Regions from separate parts of the Micromonospora sp. NPDC047670 genome, predicted to be linked through region 3. Evidence: riboswitches for the same ligand, from Rfam matches in the RefSeq annotation. Region 3 holds a riboswitch; each other region holds the start of a gene.

Region 1 (6,460 bases), on a different contig from region 3:
CACCTGGTTGCCGGGGGCGGGGGCCTGGTCGTCGGGCGCAGCCGGCAGCAGGAGCCGGTAGGGCTGCGCCTGTTCCGGGCCGAACCGACGCGGCTGCTGTTGACCGGCGGCGTGCGCTGCGCCGAGCTGCTCGCCTTCCGCGCCCTCGCGCTCGGTGCCCGGCTGTTCATCCAGACCGCCCGCGAGCAGGAGTGGGACTCCTTCCTGCGGCGCTGCGTCATCGGCCGGGACGTCGCCTCGTTCCTGCCGCCGGGCGCTGCGCCACCGACCGTGGCCACCCCGACCGAGCCGCAGCTCGTCGTGATCGACACCGGCCCGGTCACCGGCCCTGACTCGGGCCTCAGCGCGCCCTGGCGGGCCACCCTGGTGGTCCGCGACGACCTGGCAGGCTGGGACGTCGACGCGCTGGTACGCAGCGACATCGTGCTGCTCCAGCGGTTGGTGGAGACGGAGGCCGCGACGGCGGCGAGCGCGTTGGGCCTGATGAGCGTGCAGAGCTGGTTCACCCAGCTGCACCCCGAGATGGTCGGCCTGATCACCAAGGGCAAGGTGCAGTGGGTGATGCTCAGCATGACCCCCACCGAACGTCAGCTGATCGGCCCCGTCGCCCGCGCCGGCTGATCGGCGGGCCCGTCGGCTGCCCGGCCGGATCCGGACCACGACCAGGCGGCCTCGGACGAGCAGGTCCGCCGGCGCCGGCGAAGCCGGCCGGCGGACCGTCGAAGGGGTGGCGGGGATGCCGCGCGCCTCGGCGGGTTGCGCCTCAGGTGCGGTCGGCGCTCTCGGCGTCGTCGGCGAAAAGGGCGAGCAGGGCGCCGACCTGCCGGTCGGCCTCGGCGGGGTGCCGGAACCGCCCGGCCGGGTTGAGCGTGTACTCGTTGCGCCGGCCCACCCGGGTGCGGCTCAGGTAGCCGCCGGCCTCCAGGTCGGCGACGATCGCCTGGGCGGCCCGCTCGGTGACGCCCACCTCGTCCGCGACGTCGCGTAGCCGGGCGGTGGGGTTGCGGGCGATGGCGAGCAGCACGTGCCCGTGGTTCGTCAGGAACGTCCAGTTGCGGGTGCTCCCGTTCTCCCCTGTCGTCGCCATGTCGTCATCGTATGGCGCGCCTTTCGGGTTTTCCGCCGCGCCCTCGCGCCGTCGCCGGACGGCCGGCGGGCGGGGCAGCCGGGAAGGTCCCGCCCGAGTCCGCGGGCGGGCGCAAACATATGAAACGCATATCACGCATCCCTTGACGTATCTTTGGGTGCGTGTGACCGTGGGGGCAGCCCGCGCCCAGCGTCGGCCGGGGTGACCAGGTCGTTCGTGAGGGACGAGGTGAGGGAGATGAGTCGTCCCGGATCCCCCGGCGTTCAGCCGGGCCCGGAGCGGAAGTCGTCGGAGCCGGCACCGGGGGACCCGGTTGCGGTGCGCGACGCGATCCCCCCGTCGGGCAGTCCGGAGCTGGCGCTCGCCGAGTTGCAGGCCGGCAACCGTCGGTTCGTCGCCGGCGCCCCCCACCACCCCAACCAGGACGCCGGGCACCGTGCTGCGGTCGCGGACGGGCAGCACCCGTTCGCGGTGATCGTCGGCTGCTCCGACTCCCGGCTCGCGGCCGAGATCATCTTCGACCGCGGCCTCGGCGACCTCTTCGTGGTCCGCACCGCGGGGCACACGGTCGGCCCCGAGGTGCTGGGCAGCGTCGAGTACGCCGTGACGGTCCTGCACACGCCGCTGGTGGTGGTGCTCGGGCACGACTCCTGCGGGGCCGTCCAGGCCGCCCGTACGGCGGACGCCACCGGCACGGCCCCCGAGGGGCACCTCAACGCCGTGGTCGACGCCGTGGTGCCCAGCCTGCGCCGGGCGGCCGCCGAGGGCGTGGACGACATCGACCGCATCGTCGACATCCACATCGGGTGCACCGTCGAGGCGATGTTGGACCGCTCGGCCGTGCTGGCCGCCGAGGTGGCCGCCGGGCGCTGCGCCGTCGTCGGCATGTCGTACCGGCTGGCCGCCGGCGAGGCGCGGGTCGTGGCCGCCGTGCCGCCCCGGATGGGCGCGGTCGACGGGACGCAGCCGGCCGTCGCCGCCGCCGTCGCCTGACCCGACCGGCCGTTCGACGTCACCCGGTCCGCCCGGGTGCCCGGCGTCGCTTCGAGAAGAGCCCACAGACGGCGACAGGGCCGCACCCGCGGACGCGGGTGCGGCCCTGTCGGCTACCGCCGTCAGAGCAGTGACACGTGCACGTGGTCCGTATGGTTCGACGGGCCGCTGTAGGACTTCCAGCCGGTCGCCGGGAACCAGATCTGCCGGTTCCAGATCACGTAGTAGATGCCGAGCCGGTCGGCGTTACGGACCAGGAACGCGGTCAGGTTGTTGCCGTACATGTAGGTGTCGTCGTTGTGCCAGGGGGAGAAGCCGCTTCGCTGCAGCGACCAGTCGCAGGCCCGGCCCTTCGGATGCTCGTACGGCCCGCCGGAGCGGTAACAGCCGACGAACCGGTTGAACCCGGCCCGCTTCACCTCCTTGTACATGTGCAGCGTGCGCGCGGTGATGCAGCCGGAGGTGGTGGGGTCGTCCTCGGTGCAGGACAGGGGCTTCCAGTCGCCGTCGGCGGTACGACCCGGTGCCATCCGGGCCACCGGCGAGGTGGCGACCACCTTGCCGCCGGTCAGCCCTCTGCCGCCGACCAGCGCGAGGGCCTTCTCCGCCTCGCGCTTGCCGCGGGCCATCTCGTTGGTCAGCTTCGTCTGCTCGCGAACCTCGGCGTCGAGCGCCAGCTTGGCCTGCTCCGCGCGGGTCTTGACCGCGTTCACCGCGGCGAGCTTCTTGGAGTTGACCAGGTTCAGCTCGTCGAGCGCGGCGGCGCGTTGGACGAACGAGTCGGGGCTGGCGGTGTCCAGCAGCATCGACACCGCGCCGATCCGCCCCGTCCGGTAGGACTGGGCCGCGATCTCGCTCACCTGCGGAGCCAGCGCCGCCAGCTCGGCCTGCGCCCGGTCGACCTCAAGGGCCAGTTCGAGCTGGCGCTTCTTCGACTTCGCCAGCTTGGACTTGGCCTGGACGTAGCTCCGGTTCCGCGCCTCGATCAGGTCGTTGAGCAGCTTGGGCTCGTCGTCCCCGTGGCCCGAGGGCTGGGGCGGTGTCGTGGGTGCGGCCGCCGCCGGGAGGGGCCCGGCGAAGACGGCCAGGGCGGCGATCACGGCCACCACAGGTGTCAACCAGCGGCGTAGGGGTGCCGTCACAGTTTTCCCTTCCGTCGACCGCCGACCGGGTTAGCTGACGGGTTCGGGGCGGAAGTGGCCCCTACCGCTGTCGCGGATTCACCCCACGTACCTGGGTCCCCGGCTCGCCTGACGGCGATTGGGCGGCGGCACCGCAGGCGCCGCTGCGCGCCTTCGGCGGTGACCGGCAGCGAGGTTACCCGAGAGTCCTCCCGGGGATCTACGTCCCTAAGCCGACTAAATGCGTTATTTCGTAATGGCGGACGGTGACCAGTGACGCGTTTATCAGGCGGGACGTCCTGATCGGTCACGCTGAGGAGTGTCACCATGCGGTGTCCGTGCTCCCGTCTCGATCGGGCCACCCGGCGGGGGCGGCGGTGGGCGTGCTCCCGGCGCGCGGCCCGCTCAGGGCCTCCAACGCCTCGGACCGGTCCGCCGCCGGTCGTGGGACCGGCGGGGTCGGGGGCGCGCCGGGGTCGGCGGAGCCGCCGCCGCGCCGGCCGGCCGTCGTCACCAGGGCCGCGAGGCCGGTGGTCAGCGGCACGGCGGCGATCAGGCCCAGGGTGGCGACGGCGCTGCGGACGATCTCCTGGGCCAGGAACTCACTGGTCAGGATCTGGGTCACCGCCCGGGAGTCGGCGGTCAGCAGGAGCAGCACCGGCAGCGAGGCGCCGGCGTACGCCAGCACGATGGTGTTCACCGTCGAGGCGATGTGCGCGCGGCCGACCCGCGTCGCCGCGCGGTAGAGCTGCATTCGGGACAGCCCGGGGTTGGCGTGCGCCAGTTCGGTGACCGTCGCGGCCTGGGTCACCGTGACGTCGTCGAGCACGCCGAGCGAGCCGATGATGATCCCGGCGAGCAGCAGGCCGTGCAGGTCGACGTCGGCCTGGAACATCGACAGCGTGGTGGCGTCCTCGGTGCCGAAGCCGGTCAGGTGGGTCGCCGCGGTGGCGATCGTGCCGAGGACCCCGGTCAGCACCAGGCTGCCCAGGGTGCCGAGCACGGCGACCGAGGTCTGTGCGGTCACCCCGTGGGTCAGGTAGAGCACCACGAACATGATCAGGGCGGCGCCGACGACGGCGACCAGCAGCGGCGGGCGCCCGGCGCTGATGCCGGGCAGCACGAAGGTGAGCAGGATCGCGAAGCTCGCCGCCAGGCCGGCCAGTGCGGCGAGGCCGCGCCACCGCCCGAACGCGACGATCGCCGCGGCGAACAGCACCACCAGCCAGAGCAACGGCTGGCCGCGCTGGTGCTCGGCGATGTTGTAGGCGGTCGCCGAGGGGTCGGCGGGGTCCGTGAGCTCGACCAGGATGATCTCGTCGCCGACCGCGACCGTCGGCGCGCCGGGCCCGGCCGGCACGGGCGTCTCCACCTGCTGGCCGGCGTCGGGACCGTCGTCCACCCGTACCGTGACGGTGCCGCACGGGCCCTCCGTGGCGCCCGGGCTCCCCTCCGGGGTCTCCGGGGCGGGCGGGCACGGCTCCGTCACCACCCGCGTCACCGTGCCGTGGTGGCGGGGCGGGTCGGTGCCGGGCGCGGCCTCCGGAGCGTCCCACGGCCAGAGCGCCAGGGCCGCAATCAGGGTCGCGACGAAGAGGGGCACCACCGTCGCGACGAGGATCCGTCGCACCCCCGGCGGGGCGGACGGTGCGGGACGGGTGTGGTCGGCGCCCATTGAGTGTCTCCCAACGAATCCAGGGCGGGGTACGTGCCAGCGGGCCGGTCGGTTCAGCGTTCCCGGGTGACTTCGGCGGCGGATCGCCCCGGGGTGGCGAGCCGGCCACGTACCGCGATCGTCCGGCCCGAGCGGTCGCGGACGGTCGGTGCCGCCGCCCGGTCGGGGAGGCGGGGCGGGCGGTGCGGGGTCCATGGGGCCACCGGCCGAATGGTAGCCATCCCGGCATCCGGACGCAGGTCGTGCGGGCCGGTGTCGGGCGCGGACCGCGGTGGGATGCGCCCGTCGCGCCGGACGCGCCGACCCCGGGGACTAGCGTGGGGGTGTGCGGACGGCGACGGTGACGGCGGGGCGGTGGGCCCGGCTCCTGCTGCTCGTCGGCACGCTGCTCGGTCTGACCGCGATGCACACCCTCGGTCACGGCTCACACGCCACGGGCCATTCCGGCGACGCCACGGGCCACGCCGCCGACACCGCGGCGCACGCCGTCGCCGGTCCGCGTGGCGGCGCGTCGCCCGCCGAACACACCGCCGCCGTCCCGTACGCCGTCGCGGCGGCGCTGTCCGGCGTCGTGGCCTGCCCGGGCGACTGTCCGCACGAGCGGCTCCTCCCGTCCGGCGGGGCGAGCGGCGGGCCGCCGTGGTGGGGCGTGTGCCTGGCGGTGCTGGGCGCGCTCGCCGCCTCGCTGCTCGCGGCCGTGCTGCTGTTGGCCGGCGTACGCGCCGTCACACCGGCGGGCCGGGCGTCGGGCGGGTCGGAGCGGTCGCCCCGCGCCCCGCCACCCCGGCCGGTCGGTCTGCGGCTCGCCACGGTCTCGGTGCTGCGCAGATAGGACGCCCCGGCGCGGTCCGGTCCGCCGGTCCGCGTCCCCGTCGTGCTGCGTACGTTCCGACACCGAAAGGCTCAGACGTGATCACTCGTACCCTCGCGCGCCGTGCCGCCCTGGCCGGCGCCACCGTCACCGTGGCCCTCGCCCTGACCGCCTGCGGCGGCGACGGGCATCCCGCCCCGGGCGCCGGGCACGGCGCGCCCGGCAGCAGCGCGCCGGCGGCCACCGCGTCCGGCGCGGCCGGCGACGCCGGCGAAGCCGACGCGATGTTCGCCCAGATGATGATTCCGCACCACCGGCAGGCGGTCGAGATGGCGGACCTGGCCGCGACGCGGGCGGCGGACCCGGAGGTCAAGCGGCTTGCCGGGGAGATCAGGGCCGCTCAGGCGCCCGAGATCGCGACGATGAGCGGCTGGCTGTCGGCCTGGGGGCGGCCGGTGCCGTCGCCCGGCGCCGAGCTGCCGCACATGGACCACGGGATGCCCGGCATGATGTCCGACGCCGAGATGGCGAGGCTGGCGGCGGCTTCCGGCCGGGAGTTCGACCGGCAGTTCCTGACCATGATGATCGCCCACCACGAGGGCGCCGTCACCATGGCCCGGGAGGAGCTCTCCCGGGGCGTGAACGCGGAGGCCAAGGCCCTGGCCGGGCAGATCGTCGCCACCCAGCAGGCCGAGATCGACACGATGCGGAAGATCCTCGGCCGGCTCTGATCCCGGTGGCCCCGGTGCCGCACCTCGTCGGCGCCGGGGCAC
Region 2 (6,460 bases), on a different contig from region 3:
GTCGACGTCTGCCGCCTCCGTGACCGCACGGATCGCGGTCACGGAGGCGTACCCGTCGGCCAGCAGGGCCAGGTCGGTGCCCGGCTGCACCGCCTGCCCGGGCTCCTCCAGGGACGTGCGCACGAAGCCGTGCCCCGACTCCGCCACCGTCATCTGCACCTGGCCGAAGCTGGCCAGCGTGCCCCGGCGCACCCCCCGCAGCCGGCCGTGCGGCAGGTCCGGCGCGTTGACGTTGAGCACGCTCTCCACCGGCCCTGCGGTGAGCCGGGGCAGGAGGTCCAGGGCGACCCGGGCGGCGGTCGACCAGTGCCGCTCGGAGTCGCGTACCCGGGCGGCGGCGGCCACCGCGGCGCCCCCGCTGGCGGCCGTCGCCTCCCCGGCCGAGAGCACGTCGAGGGAGACGGCCATCGCCCGGCAGCCGTTCGCGGCGGCCGTGAAGGCGGCGCCCACGGTGCCGGAGTGCAGCACCGCGCGGCCGGCGTTCGCGCCCCGGTTGATGCCGGAGAGCACCACGGCCGGCGGCGGCCCGAACGCGCCGTGCACCGCGATCAGCGCGATGAAGCCGGGTGAGCCGCCCACCCCGAACGCCGGCACCCCCGGCAGCTCCGGCAGCGGGTGCTCGCGGACGACCACGTGCCCGTTCTGCTCGACGGCGGTCATCGCGGCGCTGGTGCCGCTCGCCTCCTCCAGCGGGGCGGCCACGACCACGTCGAGGCCCCGGTCCGCCGCCGCCCGGGCCAGCGCCTGGATGCCCGGCGCGGCTATCCCGTCGTCGTTGGTGACCAGCACGCGCAGCGTCATCGCTCGGCCGCCCGGCCGGCCAGTTCGTCGGGGGTGGTCCGCTCCTGCGGCCGGCTGCCGGCCGGCACGAGACGCACCCGGTCGACGAGGCCGGTGATGGAGTCGAGCCGGCCGGTGCCGAGGCCGTGCCGCGTCACGTTGAGCGCCCCCGCGGCCGCCCCGGTCCGGATCGCGGTGCGCACGTCACCGCCCCGGGCGACCACGGCGGCCACCCCGGCGGTCATCGAGTCGCCCGCGCCGCGCGGGTCGGCGGCCTGCAACCGGGGCATCTCCACCTCGAACACCTCGCCGTCGACCAGGGCCAGGGCCGGCTTGTCGGCCCGGCTCACCACGACGTTCTCGGCGCCGCCGGCGTGCAGGTCGTACATCGCCCGGGTGAGCTGCTCCTCGTCCTCGCCCTCGGCCCGGCCGTCGGCGATGAGCTCCTCGTGGCTGACCTTGAGGAAGAAGACCCCGCTCTCCAGCACCGCGGTGAGGTGCTCGCCGGCCAGGTCGACCACCACCCGACTGCCGTTGGCGCCGAGGTCGGCGGCGAAGCGCCGGTAGAGGTCGGCCGGCACCAACGCGGGCTCGTTCGGCCCGCTCAGCACGCTGACCGGGGCGCGCAGCCCCTCGCCGAGCGCCAGGTTGTAGAGCTCGTCCAGCTCGTGCCGGCTGAGCGGCTGGCCGGGCACGTCCACGATCTCCTGCCGGGATCCCTCGCGGCGGTCGTGCACGTATCCGCCGCTGCCGGAGTCACGCAGCACCACCTTGAGGTCGACCCCCTCGCTGACCAGCAGCGGCTCCAGGACCTGGCCGATCTCGCCGCCGAGCGCGGTGCACAGCACCACGTCGACGCCGAGCGACAGCACCATCCGGGCCTGCCAGACGCCCTGGCCGCCGGGGTGCAGATGCAGCTCCGGAGCGTCGCTGGGCTGGTCGACGGTCACCGTCAGCCGGGGCGTGGGCGCGAAGACCATCACGTGCCCGCTCATCCGTCGTACCCGTTCATGCTCCCGCCTCCGCCGACGCTCGGTGACCCTTCAACAGCCGACGGTAGTCGGGCCGGAGGGCGGTTGGCCGGCATCCGCGCCGGTACGGGCGCGCCGTTGCCACCGCGCCGCGCGTGCGCGACGATCGGTCGACGGCAACGTGGGGAGACAGCGTGCTCAGGCGGGATTCCTTCAGCTACACCGTCCAGGCGCGCTGCTCCCTGGCCGAGGCCGCCGGGTTGCTCGCGGACCCGGCCCGGCAGGAGGACCTGCATCCGCTGATCGTCCGGGTCCGCCGGGTGGTGCCGCCCCGGCCCGGCGCGCGGGCCAGTTACCTCATCACCGACCGGTTGGCCGCCGGGCCGCTGCGGCTGCCGATCACCTACCAGGCCGATGTCCTGGTGGCCGGGCCGGAAGAGATCGTCACCGTGGCGCGGCAGCGGCCGGCCACCACCGTGCGCAACCGGACCCGGCTGCGGGCCGAGCCGGACGGCGTCGTCCGGATCGAGGTCGAGATCACCCTCGCCGCGCCCGCGCCGCTCTTCGGCTACGCCTTCCGTCAGGCGCGCGCGGCCCACCTGGGGCTGGCCGCCCGGCTGGGCGCCGTGCTGGACCGCGACTCCGGGCCGCCGGCCGGCTGAGCGCGGACGCCGACGACGCCCGACAGGCCCGCCCGGGCCGACGGGCGTACGCGTGGCACGGCCCCGGCGACCCGACGGGCGGGTCACCGGGGCCGGGGCGTCAGTAGACCGACAGGTGCACGTGGTTGGTGTGGTCGCTGGACGGGTCGCCGTTGGCGCCGCTGTACGACTTCCACCCGCTGCTGGGCAGCCAGATCTGCCTGTACCAGATCACGTAGAGCACGGCCAGCCGGTCGGCGTTCCTGACGAAGTACGCCGCCAGGTTGTTGCCGTACGTCCGGTCGCCGCCGGTGGCGTCGCCGCCGAACCCGCCCTTCTGCGCCGCGAAGTCGCAGGCCCGGCCCTTCGGGTGCTCGCCGGAGCCGCCGGGGCGGTAGCAGGAGACGTAGCGGGTGAAGCCGGCCGCCTTGGCCTGGTTGAGCGCGTGCAGGGTGCGCGGGGTGATGCAGCCGTTGGCGGGGGTGGGGTCGTTGACGCTGCACGACTCGGACGGCCAGGAGCCGTCGGAGTTGCGCGGCGCCGGCTTCGCCGTCGCGGTCGAGGTGCCGCGCGGCGCGCTGCCCCCGCCCGCGGCCTGCTGCTTCCGGTTGGCCACCGTCAGCGCCCGCTCGGCCTGCTCCTTGCGCTTGGCCATCAGCGTGACCTGCTTGCGCTGCTCCCGGATCTCGCCGTCCAGGGCGAGCTTGGTGCGGGTGGCCGCGTCGCGGGTCTCCTGAAGCTCGCGCAGGGCCCGGTCCTCGTTGGCGGCCACCGCGTCGAGGGCGGCGGCCCGGTCCATGAAGCCGTCCGGTGAGTTGCTGTTGAGCAGCGCGGACGCGACGCCGAGCCGGCCGCTGCGGTAGGCCACCCCGGCGATCTCGCCGACCTTCTCCGTCCGCTCGGTCAGCTGGGTCTCGGTCGTCTTGAGCTGCGCGGCGAGCTGCTGCTGCCGCCTGACCGACGTGTCGAGGGCCCGCTTGGCGTCGAGGTAGCCCTTGCTGGCGGCCTCCAGTTGGGCCCGCAGGGCGGGCGTGCCGCCCTCCTCGTCCTGCCCCGGCGCCGCGGCGAGCAGTCCGGCGCGGGGAGTGGCCGCCGCCGGGGCGGCGGTGACCGGGGCGACCGCGGCGCCGAGGGCGAGCGTCGCGGCGATCAGGGCCGCCATCCGGGCGGCGCGTCGTCGTACAGGTGCCATCACTGGCATACACGTGTCCTTCCGTCAGCCGCCGACCGGGTTAGCTGACGGGTTCGGGACGGAAGATCCCTACCGCTGACGCGGATGCACCCCACGAACATGGTTCCCCGGTTCGCCCCACCGGGCGATTAGGCGGCGGCCATCGCCGGCACCGGTGGGTGCCGCCTGGCGAAGGCCGGAACCGAGCCTACCGGTGCCGGTGTGACTGGTGCAGCGGGAGTGACTGCGGGTGACTGTCCGCTTACCGTCAAATCCGACATAAGTTGACAATACTCGCCCAGATTTAAGGTTGTGCTCATTACCACTCAACCGACCCGCAGGCCCCGGGGGACGTTCCGGGCTCGATCTGGAGCGTGGCGTGCTCGATCCGGAAGTCCTCGTGCAGCGCCGACCGGGCCGCGGTGAGGACCGCGCCGACCTCCGCGCCCGGTGCCATCGTCAGGTGCGCCGAGGCTACCTCCATGCCGGAGGTCAGCGTCCAGACGTGCAGGTCGTGCACCTCGGCGACGCCCGGCACGGCGGCCAGCCGGTCGTGCACCTTGGTGACCTCGAGGTGCTCCGGCGCGGCCTGCACCAGGATGCGCAGCGCGGCGCGCCCGAGCCGCCAGGTGCGGGGCAGGATGAACAGCCCGATCGCCACCGCCACCAGCGGGTCGGCCCACCACCAGTCGGTGACGGTGATCAGCAGCGCCGCGCCGATCACGCCGAGTGAGCCCAGCAGGTCGCCCAGCACCTCCAGGTAGGCGCCCTGCAGGTTGATGCTCTCCTTGGCCCCGGAGCGCAGCAGGGCGAAGGCGCCCACGTTGGCGAGCAGGCCGAGCAGGGCCACCGCGAGCATCGGGCCGGCAAGCACCTCCGGCGGGTCGCCGAACCGGCGGACCGCCTCGACGACCACGTAGACCGCGACGCCGGAGAGCAGCACGGCGTTGGCGAGGGCGGCCAGCACCTCCAACCGGTAGAGGCCGAAGGTGCGCTGCGGGTCCGCCCCGGCCCGCCGGGTGGCGGTGATCGCGGCGAGCGCCATGCCGATGCCGAGCACGTCGGTGAACATGTGCCCCGCGTCGCTGAGCAGGGCCAGCGAGCCGGTGCGGAAGGCGGTCACCGCCTCCGCCACCATCAGGGCGCCGAGCAGCGCGAACGCGGCCCAGAGCCGACCCCGGTGGCGGTGCGCGGCGTTCGCGACCGACCCGTGGTGGTGGTCATGACCTGCGCCCACGCGCCCACCCTCCGTCACCCGTCCGGATCCGCGTCCAAACTATGCTCACATCGCAATATATGCAAGTGGCCGCGGGGCGGGCCGGCGGCTCAGCCGACCGGGTCGACGGTGGTCAGCCGCTGGGTGGCCCGGGAGAGCGCGACGTAGAGCGTGCGTACGCCCGAGCCCGGGTCCGCCCGGATCTCGCCCGGGGCGACCAGGACCACCCCGTCGTACTCCATGCCCTTGGCCTCCAGGCTGGTCACCACCTGCAGGCGCGGCGCGGCCAGCCCGCCCAGCCACCCGGCCACCTCGTCCCGGCGGGGCACCGGGGTGATCACGCCGACGGTGCCCTCCACCTCGGCGAGCAGGGCCGTGGCCGCCTCCACCACGGCGGTCTCCAGCTCCGCCGGCGGCACCACCAGCTCGACCGGGTCGACGCCGGTGGAGCGCACCGCCGTGGGCAGCGGGAGGTCGGGGTGGAGCCGGCGGATCTCGGCCGCCGCGACCGCGAAGATCTCCGCCGAGTTGCGGTAGTTCGTGGTGAGGGTGAAGTGGTGCCGCTTGCGCCGGCCCAGCGCCTGGTCGCGGGCCCGGGACAGCTCGTCCGGGTCCCCGGTCCAGGCCGTCTGCGCCGGGTCGCCCACCACCGTCCACGAGGCCAGCCGCCCGCGCCGGCCGATCATGCGCCACTGCATCGGCGAGACGTCCTGCGACTCGTCGACCACCACGTGCGCGTACTCCCGGTAGTCCTCCGGGCGCTGGCGGGCCGCCTCGCGGGCGGCGCGCTGCCGGTCGGCGAACGTGCTCAGCTCGCGCACCCCGCCGGCCAACTGGTACGGGTCCCGCTTCGGCCGGGCCGGCTTCATCGGCTTGCCGAGCAGCGCGTCCAGCTCGTCCAGCAGCGCGATGTCGGCGATCGTCAGCCCGGCGCGGTCCAGGCTCCGGTACGCCTCCGCCAACAGCCGGATCTCGGCCCCGGAGAGGATCCCGCCGGCGTACCGGCGCAGCCGGTCGGGGCGGGCCAGCCAGCCCAGCACGTGTCGCGGGTGCAGTCGCGGCCACCACGCCTTGAGGAACTCCCGGAACTCCGGCCGCTCGACGATCTCGTCCTCGAACGCGCGCTGCTCGGGCAGCCGGCCGATGCCCAGCCGGCGGGCCTGGGCCCAGAGCGCGGCGAGGACGCCGTCGAAGCCGGCGCGGCGCACCTCGTTGCGGCGGGCGCCCCGGGGCATCGCCCGGTCCCGGACGGCGTCCAGCTCGCGGCGGTCCAGCCGGAGCAGCTCGCCCCGGTAGAGCAGGCGCAGCTCGGTGGGCCCCTCCGGCACCGCGTCCCGGGCGGCCCGCTCCAGCACCCGGCGCATCCGCAGCGAGCCCTTGACGGCCGCCACGGCCGGCGGGTCGGTGCGGGTGGCGCTCATGCCCGGGAAGAGGGTGCCCAGCGAGTGCAGCGTGGCGGTGTCCTCACCGAGCGAGGGCAGCACCGAGGCGATGTACTCGACGAAGACCGAGGACGGGCCGACCACCAGGATGCCGCCGCCGGCGTACCGGCTGCGGTCCGAGTAGAGCAGGTACGCCGCCCGGTGCAGGGCGACCGCCGTCTTGCCGGTGCCCGGGCCGCCGGACACGATCGTCACGCCCGACCCGGGGGAGCGGATCGCCTCGTCCTGCTCCCGCTGGA
Region 3 (6,460 bases):
GCGGCAGGCATCCACCTGACGCACTTCACCGGCGCACAGTGGAACGAGGGCAAGGCCATTCCGCGCTCCGAGGCGCGCCCTGGTGACCTGGTCTTCTTCTTCAGCGACCTGCACCACGTCGGCCTCTACCTCGGCAACGACAAGATGGTGCACGCGCCCCGGGCCGGCAAGCCGGTCAACGTCTCCAGCATCAACACCATGCCGGTGGCCGGGTTCCGCAGGCCCGGCTGATCCTCCGGCGCCGCCGCACGACGAGGGCCCCCGGTCGAGTCGACCGGGGGCCCTCGTCTGCCCGGGCCGGCCTGCGCCGGCCCGGGCGGGCGGTGGGTCAGCTGGGCGCGCCCAGCGGGGAGGGCAGCAGGTTCACGTCGTCCAGGTTGACGTACATGACCCGGTGGCCGAACTGGATCTGCACGTACTTGTTGTCGCCGCGGATCACCGTCCAGTCACCGGGGGCGGAGCCGTCGAACGTGGTGGCCCGGTAGTACTCGCCGGGGAGCACGGTGCCGACGGCGTACCGCTGGCCGGCCGAGAGGGTGTACTGCAGCGGCGAGATCGCCTGGTAGGGCACGCCGGCCGGGTAGGCCGCCTGCTCCGGGTACGCCCGGCCGTACACCGGAATGGTGGTCTTGCCGGCCTTGGGGGTCACCACGAAACCGACGGACCACTTCGCGGTCGGCTTCGAGGCGGGGTTGTGGAACCACGCCTTCTGGCCGAGGTACCAGATCGCGGTCCAGTCCCCCTGCACCCCGGCCAGGGCGTACGTCTGCCCCGCCGAGGCACGGGCGCCGTGGTCCGAGATGTACATGGTGTTCGGGGTGCCGTCGGGCCGCAGCGCGATGTCGTTGACCAGCGGCGCGTCGTGGCTCGGCGCGCTGTGCAGGACCACCGCGGACGAGCCGCGCAGCGGGCAGGGGGCCGTCGGCGGGGGCGGGTTCGGCACGCCCGGGGGTTGCCGGTTGCAGCCGGTGAACTGCGGCTGGTTGGTGGCGAAGTCCGGGTCGATGGTGACCAGCCCGGTCCGCGGCGTGGCGGTCGACTTGAACGGCGCCTTGAGCAGGTCGAAGTAGTGCGACCAGTCCCAGTACGGGCCCGGGTCCCAGTGCATGCCGCGCACGGTCGAGGCGACGGTGCCGGGGACGTTGTCGTGCCCGATGATGTGCTGCCGGTCCAGCGGGATGTCGTACTGCGCCGCCAGGTGGCGGACCAGCTTGGCGGAGGTGCGGTACATCGCCTCGGTGTACCAGGTGCCGTGTCCGGCGAAGCCCTCGTGCTCGAGGCCGATGGACTTGGCGTTCACGTACCAGTTGCCGGCGTGCCAGCCGACGTCCTTGGTCTTGATGTGCTGGGCGATGTGGCCGTCCACCGACCGCAGGGTGTAGTGCCAGCCCACCCGTCGCGGGTCCTTGACCAGGTTGACGCTCGGCCCGAAGTAGCCCTCGGTGTCGTGGATGACGATGTACTCGATCTTCTGCCGGTTGGGCCGGTCGGAGAGGTCGTGGTTGCCGTAGTCACCCGCGCCGGGGCCGTACTTCTGGTAGGGCGCCGGGATCCACTCGCAGGAGATGGTGTCGGGGCACTCCAGCCCGTCGGGGCGGGCGAGCTTGCGCAGGTTGAGCCGGTCCAGCCAGGTGCGCTGCGGCTGCACCACGCTGGCGGGCAGGCTCACCTGCTGCCCGTCGTCGGTGCGCCGGCTGTCGCCGGCGTTGATGGTGCCGTAGACCTCGTCGGCGAAGGCCGCCGCCGCGTCGGCGTTGTCCGCGCCGGAGTAGCGGGCCACCGCGCCGTACCAGGCCGCCGGGTCGGTGCCGGCGCCGACGGGGGCGCCGATCTCCTTCTGGTACGCGGCCAGCAGCGCCGCGCCGCCCCGGATGTTCGCCGCGACGTCCGTGCGCAGCGTCTCCTCGCTGGCGCCGGTCAGTGCGGCGGCGGCGTCGAGCGTCCGCAGCGCGGCCTCGGCGGGGGGCGGATCGGCTGGCGGCTCGTGCGCCTCGGCCAGGGACGGGCGGGAGTCGTCGCCGCGCGGGTCCTCGGTGCCCTCGTCGTGGTGGGTGCCCCCGGGCAGGGAGGCGACGTACTCCGCGTCGGTGAGGTGCATCGGTCCGTAGCCGCCGCTGGTGCTCGGCGTTCCGGCGTTGGTGTCCCAGCGGGACTGCAGGTAGGAGACTCCGAGCAGGACGCTCTCCGGCACGCCGTACTCGGCCGCCGCGGCGGCGTACTGCTGCTGCCGGTCGGTCGTCGGCGCGGCGGCGGCGGATCCGGCGGCGGTGAGTGGCGTCGCCGCCAGGGCGGCCGCGACGGCGGCGGCCAGCAGGACGCGTCTGCTCCTCGATGTCGCTGTCAGGTGCATCAGACCCCCAGGTCGGACGGGCGAATGTGGGGCCACCTTCGCCCCGGCCGGCACCTTTGGTCAATACCTTTCCATCGGTCACTTCAAAAGGAAGAAAATCTTCGTCCTCGGGGTTGCGCGCTCCCTCCGGTCCGTGTGAACACGGTGTGTCACGGCGCGACGGGTTGCGGATTGATAACGGCCGTCTCTACTCTGGTCATTCGTCGGCCGGCGACAGTCCGCCCAACCGGGGCGGTAACGGTCCGACACCGCCGAGTCGCTCCCGAGCGAGCCGGGGACCCAGGTACCCCCGGGGTGAATCCGCAGCCTCTGCGGTAGGGCGTCCCCTTCCCGCCCGAACCCGTCAGCTAACCCGGTAGGCGGTACGGGAAGAAGGAGTACGGAGCCCGGTGGCACACCATGCCCCGCGGCCACCGTCGGCACGGTCGGCCCTCGCCGACCCGACGACGGCTGAGCCGCGCCCACGCTGGTACCGCTGCACCACCGCCCTCGCCGCCCTGGCCGCGTTCGCCGTCGTCCTGACCGGCGGCGCCACGGCGGCCCACGCCGAACCGACGGTCGCCGAGATCGAGCGCCAGATCGACGAGGACTGGAACAAGCTCGAACCGATCATCGAACGGCACAACGCCACCCGCCAGGACCTGGCCGCCAAGCGCAGGCAGGCCGACGCGCTCGCCAGGCAGATCAAGCCGCTGGAGGAGCAGGTCGACCAGGCGATGAAGAAGGTCAGCGCGCTGGCCGTCCGCGCCTACAAGGGTGAGAACGTCTCCGCCGTCAACGCCCTGCTGGGCAGCCGCTCGCCCGACCAGATGGTCGGCCAGCTCGAACTGCTCGACCGGTTCGCCCAGCACCAGCAGAAGGACGTGCGGCAGGTCGCGGAGCTGCGCGACCGGCTGGCCGCGAAGAAGGCGCCGTTGGACGAGATGGTCGTCCAGCTCGGCCGGACCGAGGCTCAGCTCGCGGCGAAGAAGAAGCAGATCAACGCCGAGATCGACCGGCTGCAGAAGCTGCGGCTGCGGATCTACGGCAGCGGTGGGGGCGGCCCGCTGCGTCCCGCCCCCTGCCCGGCCAGCTATCCCGGTGGCGGGGCCGGCACCGCCGTCAAGTTCGCCTGCGCGCAGATCGGCAAGCCCTACGTCTGGGGCGCCGAGGGCCCGAATTCGTACGACTGCTCGGGCCTGATGCTCGCCGCCTGGGCGAAGGCCGGGGTGTCGCTGCCGCACAACGCCGCGCAGCAGCGCCGGGTCACCGCGACCGTCAGCCGGGGCGAGCTGCGCCCTGGCGACCTGGTCTTCTACTACAGCGACCTGCACCACGTCGGCATGTACGTCGGCGGGGGCTGGGTGGTGCACGCCTCCCGGGCCGGGGTGCCGGTCAGGATGAAGAAGGTCGACGACGGCCCGATCCACAGCTACGGCCGCCCCGGCTGAGGTGTGCGGAGGGGCCCTTCCTGACGCACGTCGTCGAGGAGAGGGCCCCTTCTGGCACCCGCGAAGCGGTCGTCAGCGGGTCGGCCAGGTGCGCCAGTGCTGCCAGGAGCGGCTCGGGGTCGGACCCCGCTGCCCCTGGTAGCGCGAGCCGTAGACCGCCGAGCCGTACGGGTGCTCGGCCGGCGACGAGAGCCGGAAGATGCAGAGCTGGCCGATCTTCATGCCCGGCCAGAGGGTGATGGGCAGGTTGGCCACGTTGGACAGTTCCAGCGTCACGTGGCCGGAGAAGCCCGGGTCGATGAAGCCCGCGGTGGAGTGGGTGAGCAGGCCGAGCCGACCCAGGCTCGACTTGCCCTCCAGCCGCCCGGCGAGCTGGTCGCCGAGCGAGATCACCTCCAGCGTCGAGGCGAGCACGAACTCGCCCGGGTGCAGCACGAACGGCTCGCCCTCGGGCACCTCGACCATCGACGTCAGGTCGTCCTGCTGCATCGCCGGGTCGATGTGGGTGTAGAGATGGTTGTTGAAGACCCGGAAGAGCTTGTCGAGGCGTACGTCGATGCTGGACGGCTGCACCAGCGTGGGCTCGAACGGCTCCAGCGCGAGCGTGCCCGCCTTGATCTCGGAGACCAGGTCGCGGTCGGAGAGCAGCATCGGAACACCATAGCGAGCGATGTGCGTGACCTGCGTGTCGGACTACCTGTTCGTACACGTGTTCGATAGAATGTCGGCATGGCTTCCTGGTCCGAATTCGCCGCCGACGAGCCCCGCCTCGCCGACGGGATCCGCGTTCTCATGCAGCAGTACGGGCCGGGCTTCGGCTATCTGGCCACCGTCCGCGCCGATGGTGGGCCCCGCGTCCATCCGGTCTCCCCGGTGATCACCGACGAGGGCCTCTTCTGCTTCGTGGTCGACTCGCCGAAGCGGCGCGACCTGGAGCGCGACGGCCGCTACGCCCTGCACTCCTTCCCGCCGGAGGAGAGCGACGACGAGGCCTACGTCGCCGGCCACGCCCGGCCGGTGACCGACCCGGCCCGGGTGGCCCGGCTGGCCCGCAGCCACCGGGCCGCGCCGCAGGTCGACTGGCGGCTGTTCGAGTTCACCGTCGACGTGGCGATGCTCGCCCGCCGTGAGCCGGGCGGCGTGGGCGGCGCGGGCGAGGGACACGGGCGGCCCGCCGTCCAGGTCTGGCTCGACCCCCGGGCGACCGCCCCCGACGTCGCGGCGGAGCCCGCGACGCGGTCGGTGAGCGGCGACAGCCTCGCCGCCCGCCCGGCCGCCTGAGACGCGGTGTGACGCCCCGGGCCGTCCCCGTCCGGGGCGCCACACCGCCCCGCCCCGCCCGAAGGCGACGGTGCCGGCCCCCGTCGAGCGGGGGCCGGCACCGGTGCCTGCCTGTCGTACTGGGGAATTACGCCGCGCGGTACGCGTTCCAGGCGGTCAGCATTCGGCTGGCCTGCCCGGCGGTGAACTGGTGCATGCAGGAGTCGTAGGTGTAGTCCATGAAGTTGGTGATCGGGTCGACGCCCGGGGCGGTGCAGGTGTCCCGGCCGGTCGGGCACTCGAACGCCGGCGAGGCCTCGGGCGCGGTGTCGCTGACGCTGTCACCCGAGCCGGAGCAGCCGCCCTGGAAGGTGTGGTAGAGGTTCAGCCAGTGACCGACCTCGTGGGTGCCCGTGTCGCCCTGGTTGTAGTTGGCGGCCGTGCCGCCCGGCAGCGACTCGCTCAGCACGACGACGCCGTCCATGCTGTTCAGCTTCCGGGTCGGGAAGGTCGCCCAACCGAGCAGGTCGTTGCTCAGCTCGCCCAGGTAGACGTTGAGCGTGTTCTTGCCGCCCTCGCGCAGCGAGGTCTTCATCGACCGCTCGGCCGAGGAGCCCTGCACGATCGGGTACCACGCCGGGTTGGTCACCCGGTTGATCTTCTGGAGCTGGAAGCTGAACGCGGTGGGCGCGCCGCCGGTCGCCCCGCTGTAGGACTGGTTCAGCACGTTGATCTGAGACGTGATCATCGAATCCGGGATGTTGCCGCCGGCCCGGGTGGCGTCCCGCTGGATCACGTGCACGACGACGGGGATGGTGACGGTGGCCATCGTGGAGGCGCCGGCGCCGGTGCGGAACCGGGCCCGCTCGCGCAGGGCGGCGGCCAGGTCGGCCTCGCGCTCGCGGGTTTCCGCCAGGGTCAGCTCGTTCGGCTCGTGCCTGGTCGCGGCACCCGCCTTCACGCGGGAGTCCGAGTGGACGTCGGCCGGCTCGACGCAGACCTCGCTCGGGGCGGCGGAGAAGGCCGACGCGGCCGGGACGACGCCCACCGCGGCGGTGCTGAGCAGCAACGCGAGGGTCGTCGTCGCGACGCCGGCCGTACGCCGGGTCAGCAGGTTGGGACGGAGTCCCATGGGCCCACCTCTTTCTGGCGACGCGACAGGGGGTATGTCACGCCGTGGCTGAGAACGTTGGCCAGACGTTACAACCGATCGACGGATTTGAGAACGGCCATATGTTGCCGCGATGAAACTTTTTCCTGGCCGGCGTCGTATCTGATCGACAATTGGCGATGAAATGGTGCTTCTCGGTAGCGATCCATGCCGCCGACGGCTCGCTGGCGCCGGTCTTCGGGTGTATCAGCCGGCAGGCCGCGGCGCGAGCGGATCATGCCGGCTTGGCGGGCGTCCACCTCCTGCGCC

The links. A riboswitch is a leader RNA that binds a small molecule or an ion and turns the genes downstream of it on or off. The one in region 3 is predicted to bind cyclic di-AMP.
Region 1: it holds a riboswitch for cyclic di-AMP, as region 3 does, so the genes downstream of both, ACGF7U_RS02025 (coiled-coil domain-containing protein) here and ACGF7U_RS18635 (NlpC/P60 family protein) in region 3, are expected to answer to the same signal.
Region 2: it holds a riboswitch for cyclic di-AMP, as region 3 does, so the genes downstream of both, ACGF7U_RS04980 (coiled-coil domain-containing protein) here and ACGF7U_RS18635 (NlpC/P60 family protein) in region 3, are expected to answer to the same signal.

The regions. Positions count from the first base shown of each region.
Region 1 covers NZ_JBIDDA010000001.1:430,154-436,613, forward strand. Annotated here, with positions in the region: gene ACGF7U_RS02010 (hypothetical protein) at 1-621, shown strand, start outside; gene ACGF7U_RS02015 (helix-turn-helix transcriptional regulator) at 764-1,087, opposite strand; gene ACGF7U_RS02020 (carbonic anhydrase) at 1,325-2,080, shown strand; gene ACGF7U_RS02025 (coiled-coil domain-containing protein) at 2,203-3,222, opposite strand; cyclic di-AMP (ydaO/yuaA leader) riboswitch at 3,226-3,357, opposite strand; gene ACGF7U_RS02030 (YibE/F family protein) at 3,524-4,876, opposite strand; gene ACGF7U_RS02035 (hypothetical protein) at 5,202-5,708, shown strand; gene ACGF7U_RS02040 (DUF305 domain-containing protein) at 5,786-6,418, shown strand.
Region 2 covers NZ_JBIDDA010000002.1:77,731-84,190, forward strand. Annotated here, with positions in the region: gene surE (5'/3'-nucleotidase SurE) at 1-801, opposite strand, end outside; gene ACGF7U_RS04970 (1-phosphofructokinase family hexose kinase) at 798-1,775, opposite strand; gene ACGF7U_RS04975 (SRPBCC family protein) at 1,946-2,413, shown strand; gene ACGF7U_RS04980 (coiled-coil domain-containing protein) at 2,514-3,584, opposite strand; cyclic di-AMP (ydaO/yuaA leader) riboswitch at 3,598-3,729, opposite strand; gene ACGF7U_RS04985 (cation diffusion facilitator family transporter) at 3,883-4,800, opposite strand; gene ACGF7U_RS04990 (HelD family protein) at 4,890-6,460, opposite strand, start outside.
Region 3 covers NZ_JBIDDA010000007.1:62,684-69,143, reverse strand. Annotated here, with positions in the region: gene ACGF7U_RS18645 (NlpC/P60 family protein) at 1-231, shown strand, start outside; gene ACGF7U_RS18640 (N-acetylmuramoyl-L-alanine amidase) at 329-2,350, opposite strand; cyclic di-AMP (ydaO/yuaA leader) riboswitch at 2,590-2,727, shown strand; gene ACGF7U_RS18635 (NlpC/P60 family protein) at 2,740-3,780, shown strand; gene dcd (dCTP deaminase) at 3,853-4,431, opposite strand; gene ACGF7U_RS18625 (pyridoxamine 5'-phosphate oxidase family protein) at 4,510-5,061, shown strand; gene ACGF7U_RS18620 (zinc metalloprotease) at 5,189-6,172, opposite strand.